One region of the Streptomyces sp. NPDC056835 genome, then DNA from elsewhere that is predicted to be linked to it. Evidence: riboswitches for the same ligand, from Rfam matches in the RefSeq annotation. Region 1 holds a riboswitch; the other holds the start of a gene.

Region 1 (3,168 bases):
TAGTAGCGGCGGCCGGGGTAGCCCTCGGCGTACTTGTTGGTCAGCACGGAGCCCTGCGCCTCCATGACCGCGACCGGAGCGAAGTTCTCCGAGGCGATCATTTCGAGCGTGGACTGCTGACGGTGGAGTTCGGCGTCGACGGCGGCGGCGACGTCGGGGTCGAGCTCATGGAGCGAGGCGTTCAGAAGCGACTTCGAAGACATCACGGTCCCTGGGGTCTCAGTTGCCGGAAAACTCTGTGTACTCATCGGCGCTGAGCAGGTCATCGGGCTCCTGCGCGACGCGTACCTTGAACAGCCAACCGCCCTCGAACGGGGCGGAGTTCACCAGTGAGGGGTCGTCCACGACATCCTGGTTCGTCTCGGTGACCTCACCGGTCACCGGGGCGTACAGATCGCTGACGGACTTGGTGGACTCCAGCTCTCCGCAGGTCTCGCCCGCGGTCACCGTGTCACCGACCTCGGGAAGCTGGGCGAACACGACATCGCCGAGGGCGTTCGCCGCGTACTCCGTGATACCGACCGTCGACACGCCGTCCTCGGCGGCCGTCAGCCACTCGTGCTCCTTGCTGTAGCGCAGCTGCTGGGGGTTGCTCATGACCTGAATTCTCCTGTACGCGGGGGTGTGGTGCGGAACAGCTGTCTTACGGACCGAGACGGCGCCCGGGTCAGGGACCCGACCGAGGGGCGTGCTGAAGTCCGTATCACTTCTGACGCTTGTAGAACGGCAGCGCCACGACGTCGTACGGCTCGTGGGAGCCGCGGATGTCGACCCCGACGCCCGCCGTGCCGGGCGCCGCGTGCGAGGCGTCGACGTATGCCATGGCGATCGGCCTGCCCAGGGTCGGGGAGGGGGCGCCCGAGGTGACCTCGCCCACGACGGCGCCGCCCGCGACCACCTGGTACCCGGCGCGCGGGACCCGGCGGCCCTCGGCGATCAGGCCGACGAGCTTGCGGGGCGGGGCGGACGCGGCGCGCTCGGCGGCGGCCCGAAGGGCCTCACGGCCGACGAAGGCGCCGCCGTTCGAGGTCTTCTCGAACTTCACGACCCGGCCGAGGCCGGCGTCGAACGGGGTCAGGGCGGTGGACAGCTCGTTCCCGTACAGCGGCATTCCGGCCTCAAGACGGAGCGTGTCGCGGCAGGACAGCCCGCAGGGCACCAGACCGACGCCCGCGCCGGCCTCGGTCAGCGCCTGCCACAGCCGCTCGGCGTACCGGGGCTCGACGAACAGCTCGAAGCCGTCCTCGCCGGTGTAGCCGGTACGCGCGATCAGCGCGGGAACACCGGCGACGGTGCCCGGCAGGCCCGCGTAGTACTTGAGCCCGTCCAGATCGGCGTCGGTCAGCGACTTCAGGATGCCCGGGGACTCGGGACCCTGGACCGCCAGCAGCGCGTACGCGTCGCGGTCGTCGCGTACCGCCGCGTCGAACCCCTCGGCGCGGGCGGTCAGCGCGTCCAGCACGGTCTGGGCGTTGGAGGCGTTGGCGACGACCATGAAGGTGTCCTCGCCGAGGCGGTAGACGATCAGGTCGTCCAGGATCCCGCCGTCCTCCCGGCAGATCATGGTGTAGCGGGCGCGGCCCACGGCGACGGCGCCGATATTGCCGACCAGCGCGTAGTCGAGGAGGTCGCCGGCCGCCGGTCCCGAGACGGTGATCTCACCCATGTGGGAGAGGTCGAACAGACCGGCACGGGTGCGGACGGCGTGGTGCTCGTCGCGCTCGCTCCCGTACCGCAGCGGCATGTCCCAGCCCGCGAAGTCGGTCATGGTCGCGCCCAGCGCGCGGTGCGTGGCGTCGAGGGCGGTGAGACGCGGGGTGCCGGGGGCGGCGGGGGTGCTGGGGCCGGGCGTGCTGGTGCTGCTCGGGGGGACATGGCTCATCGGTGTGACTCCCAGGGCATGACGGCGAGGACGATCCTCCCCATCTGTCATCGGAACCTGAGAGGTTCATCACGGCCACCCGTAGGAGGGCGGTCATGACTTGCACCTTGGGTGGAGCCGCGGAAGCGCGGCCCGCTTTTCAGATCTGCCTCATCCACGCGGTACGGGGCCTGAGAGATTCAAGGGAGGAACTTGCTCCTTCGGCGCCCGGCGCACACGGTGACCGGGACTCTCCCGCGCGGATTCAAACGGCCGGTATGCAGTTGGCGGGCACATCATCGCACGCATCACCGCCGAGCGGGACGCCCGGTCCGCAACTCGCCGTCCCCAGCAAAAAGCTTGTGACGCATTACCATTTCTTTACACTTCTTGGGCAAGGGTCATGGGCCAGGCCGACTGAGCTGACAGGGGGACGGCGATGATGTCGAAGGGGTCCGGAACGTACGCGACGACCACGGGGGTGCCGGCACAGACGGGCACAGCCGCAGGGCCCGGCGCACCCGCCCGGGACGGCGCGGCCCGGGACGGCGCGGCTCGCGTCGCGCGGATCGTCCGCGATCTGCGGGGGCGGGGCCCCACCGCGGCGGGGGGTGCGCGAGGGCGCGGTACGAGCGGTACGAAGAGCCTTGTCTTCGCCGAAGGCGATCTGGTGGTCGTCTCCGGGCTGCCGGGCAGCGGCAAGTCGACCTTGATCCGGCGGGCCGCCGAGGCGACAGGGATCGACTCCCAGGACGCCAGAGACCGCTGGGCCCGCCGGCTGCCGGGCGCCCTGCCCTACGCCGTCTACCGCCCGCTCGTCCGGATAGCGCACTACGCGGGCCTGTGGCGCGCGCTGGGCTCCGGCGAGAGCGTCGTCGTCCACGACTGCGGTACGCAGACGTGGGTACGGCGCCGGCTGGCCCGTGAGGCCCGCAGACGTGGCCGCCGGCTCCATCTCGTCCTTCTGGACGTCTCGCCCGAGGTGGCGCGCGAGGGTCAGCGGGAGCGCGGCCGGGGGGTGTCCGGCTACGCCTTCGCCCGGCACCGCCGCGCGGTCCGCCGCCTGCTCGCCGACGCCGAGACCGGGCGGCTCCCCCGGGGCTGCGCCTCGGCGGTCCTCCTGGACCGGGACGCGGCGGCGGCGCTGGAGCGGATCGCGTTCCCGGCCGCGCGGGCGGCGGATTGAGCGCCCCCGGGCAGGCGGGACTTCGGACTCACTCGTCTAAGGTGCTGCCGCGGGGGCGAGGGTGGCGAAGGAGAGCACGGTGAACACAGCATGGCCGGGCAACGAGCTGGAAGAGGTGCTT
Region 2 (3,168 bases), on a different contig from region 1:
GCGGCGACCACCTCGGCGGCCCGGCCGGGGACCCGGACGGTCAGCGTGTCGAAGTACGCGCCGTGCACGATCTCGACGCCACCCGCGCGCAGCCCCTCGGCGAGCAGCGTGGCGTAGCGGTGGGTACGGCTCGCGATGGACCGCAGCCCCTCGGGGCCGTGGTACACCGCGTACATCCCGGCCATGACGGCGAGCAGCACCTGCGCGGTACAGATGTTGCTGGTGGCCTTCTCGCGGCGGATGTGCTGCTCGCGGGTCTGGAGCGCCAGCCGATACGCCTTGTTGCCGTCGGCGTCCACCGACACCCCGACGAGCCGGCCCGGCAGGCTGCGCGCGAACTTCTCGCGTACGGCCATGAATCCGGCGTGCGGTCCGCCGAAGCCCATCGGGACCCCGAAGCGCTGGGTGGTCCCCACCGCGATGTCCGCGCCCAGCTCACCCGGCGAGGTGAGCAGCGTCAGCGCGAGCAGGTCGGCGGCGACGGTGACGATCGCGCCGAGGCCGTGCGCCTGCTCGACCACGGGCCTGATGTCCCGTACGGCCCCCGAGGCGCCCGGGTACTGGAGCAGCACACCGAAGACCCCGCGCTCGGCCACCTCGGCCGGAATGCCCTCGCTCAGGTCCGCGACGACGACCTCGACACCGGTCGGCTCGGCGCGGGTCTCGATCACGGCGATGGTCTGCGGCAGGGCGTCGGCGTCCACCAGGAAGACACCGCCCTTGACCTTGCCGACACGGCGGGCGAGCGCCATCGCCTCCGCCGCGGCGGTGCCCTCGTCCAGCAGGGAGGCGCCCGAGGTCGGCAGTCCCGTCAGCTCGGCCACCACGGTCTGGAAGTTGAGCAGCGCCTCAAGCCGGCCCTGGGAGATCTCCGGCTGGTACGGGGTGTACGCGGTGTACCAGGCCGGGTTCTCCATCACATTGCGCAGAATCACCGACGGCGTGTACGTGCCGTAGTAGCCGAGCCCGATCATCGGCGCGAGCACCTGATTGCGGTCCGCGAGGGAGCGCAGCTCGGCCAGCACCTCGGCCTCGGTACGGGCCTCCGGAAGCCGCAGTGCCTCCGTGCTCTTGATGACGTCCGGCACCGCGGCGGCGGTCAGCTCGTCGAGCGAGCCATAGCCGACCTGAGCCAGCATCTTCGCCTGCGCCGGCGCGTCGGGCCCGATGTGGCGCTGCTCGAAGGGGGTGCCTCGCTCCAGCTGGGAGAGCGGAATGCGGTTGACGGTCATTACGGGAGGCCTCCTGGTCGACGCGACCTGTGAGGGGCACCGAGACGCGGGTGCCCGAACGGCCTCCCCCTCTGTCATCTCGACCTGAGAGCTTCACCGGCCCGCCCGGAGGCGGCCCGGCTTTCACCGTCGGTGAGAGCGGATGCCGTCCGACGCCCGCCCTGCTTTCCAGAGTGACCTCGTCCGTGCGGTACGGGGGCCTGAGAGATTCCGGGGAGGATTTGCTCCTTCGGCGCCTCCGGCCTTCTTTCCGGAGGACTCTCCCGCACGGGGTCAGCAGCCGCTTGCCAGCCTACCAGCGCGACCTTCGGCACAACTTTCGAGTGGCCGACGCCCGACTTCTGCACTTTTGTAGTATTCACAAGCAGTTGCGACCAGTTGGAGGGACCGTGGAGACCGACGTTGATCCGCGCAGTCTGATAGGCCGCAAGGCGTTCGACCGCAATGGCCATAAGCTCGGGACAGTGGACGAGGTGTATCTCGACGATGCGACCGGAATCCCGGAGTGGGCCGCTGTCCGTACCGGACTCTTCAGTCGCGACGCCTTCGTCCCCCTTGCCCCCAGCACGCTCTCCCAGGACGGTCTGCGGATCCCGTTCGAGCGGGCGCTGATCCGGGACGCCCCCGATTTCGGTGTCGGCCGGCATCTCTCCCCCGACCAGGAACTCCAGCTGTACCACCACTACGGCCTGGCCCTTCCGGACCCCGAGTCACCCGAACGGCCCGCTTCGCTGTCCGACCGTGACTCCGATCGCGACTTCGGACGACTGGCCGGCCAGGACGACTGACCCGCCACCGCCGGCACCAGGGGCAGCGGCTCCGAGAGCTCCAGATCGGGGTCGTCGGCCCAGAAAGTCCGCACCCGCCCCGGCGCGGATCCCGGCTCCTCGAACCGTACGGTCACCCTCCGCAACCCGCTGCCCTGCACCCAGCCCGCACCGAACTCGCGATGGTGTACGTCGTGCCCCGCCGGGAAACGCCGCTCGGCGGGCACGTCCGGAGCCTCCGCGGGCCCACCGCTCCCGCCCGCCGCCGCTCCGGACGTCGCGGCCCCATCCCCGACGGCCCGCTCCGCACCCGCCGGCTCGCGCGCCCGCGAGTCCGCCGACGCGTGCGGGGCGGCGGCGGTCTCATCGGCCTGGGCCTGGGCCTGGGCGAAGAGATCCTCCTGCGTGAAGTCCGCGAGCCCCGTCACGCCCACCCCGAGCAGCCGTACCCCACCCGTGGTGTCCACCGACTCCAGCAGCCGCCCCGCGGCCTCCCGCACCACCCCCGGGTCGTCCGTGGGCCCGCGCAAGGTCTCCGAACGGGTCAGGGTCGAGAAGTCGTACCGCCGCACCTTGAGGACGACGGTCCGCCCCGAACGCCCCGCCGCCCGCAGCCGCTCGACGCACCGGTCCGCGAGTCGGTCCACCTCCGTGCGCACCCTGACCCGGTCGTGCAGATCGACATCGAAGGTGTCCTCGACCGACACGGACTTGGCGTCGCGCTCGGACACCACGGCCCGGTCGTCGAGCCCGAGCGCCATCCGGTACAGCGAGGCGCCATGGGCCTTCCCCAGCAGCCGTACGAGCTCGTCCTCACCCGCCTCGGCCAGATCGGCGACCGTGGTCATGCCCGCCCGGCGCAGATGGTCCCCCGTCGCCGGCCCGACGCCGGGCAGCGTACGCACCGGCATGGGCCCCAGCAGGGCGCGCTCCGTACCCGGCTCTATGAGCACGAGGCCGTCCGGCTTGGCCTGCTCGGAGCCGATCTTCGCCAGCATCTTGGACCCCGCGAGGCCCACCGAACCGCTGAGCCCCGTCACCGCCCTGATGTCCCCGCGCAGCCGCTCACCCGCCGCCAGCGCCGAGGCGGTGTCATCGGCCGAGCCCCCCGCCTCCAGGTCCACGAACGCCTCGTCCAGGCTCAGCGGCTCCACCAGCGGCGACAGCCT

What was found. A riboswitch is a leader RNA that binds a small molecule or an ion and turns the genes downstream of it on or off. The one in region 1 is predicted to bind glycine.
Region 2: another riboswitch for glycine. It lies ahead of gcvP (aminomethyl-transferring glycine dehydrogenase); the one in region 1 lies ahead of gcvT (glycine cleavage system aminomethyltransferase GcvT).

What each region holds. Positions count from the first base shown of each region.
Region 1 covers NZ_JBHUBB010000017.1:36,486-39,653, forward strand. The annotation lists gene glyA (serine hydroxymethyltransferase) at 1-203, opposite strand, end outside; gene gcvH (glycine cleavage system protein GcvH) at 220-597, opposite strand; gene gcvT (glycine cleavage system aminomethyltransferase GcvT) at 704-1,882, opposite strand; glycine riboswitch at 2,032-2,129, opposite strand; gene ACFRMN_RS20590 (AAA family ATPase) at 2,301-3,047, shown strand; gene ACFRMN_RS20595 (enhanced serine sensitivity protein SseB) at 3,127-3,168, shown strand, end outside.
Region 2 covers NZ_JBHUBB010000035.1:82,446-85,613, forward strand. The annotation lists gene gcvP (aminomethyl-transferring glycine dehydrogenase) at 1-1,232, opposite strand, end outside; glycine riboswitch at 1,411-1,508, opposite strand; gene ACFRMN_RS31610 (PRC-barrel domain-containing protein) at 1,622-2,020, shown strand; gene ACFRMN_RS31615 (DNA polymerase IV) at 1,915-3,168, opposite strand, start outside.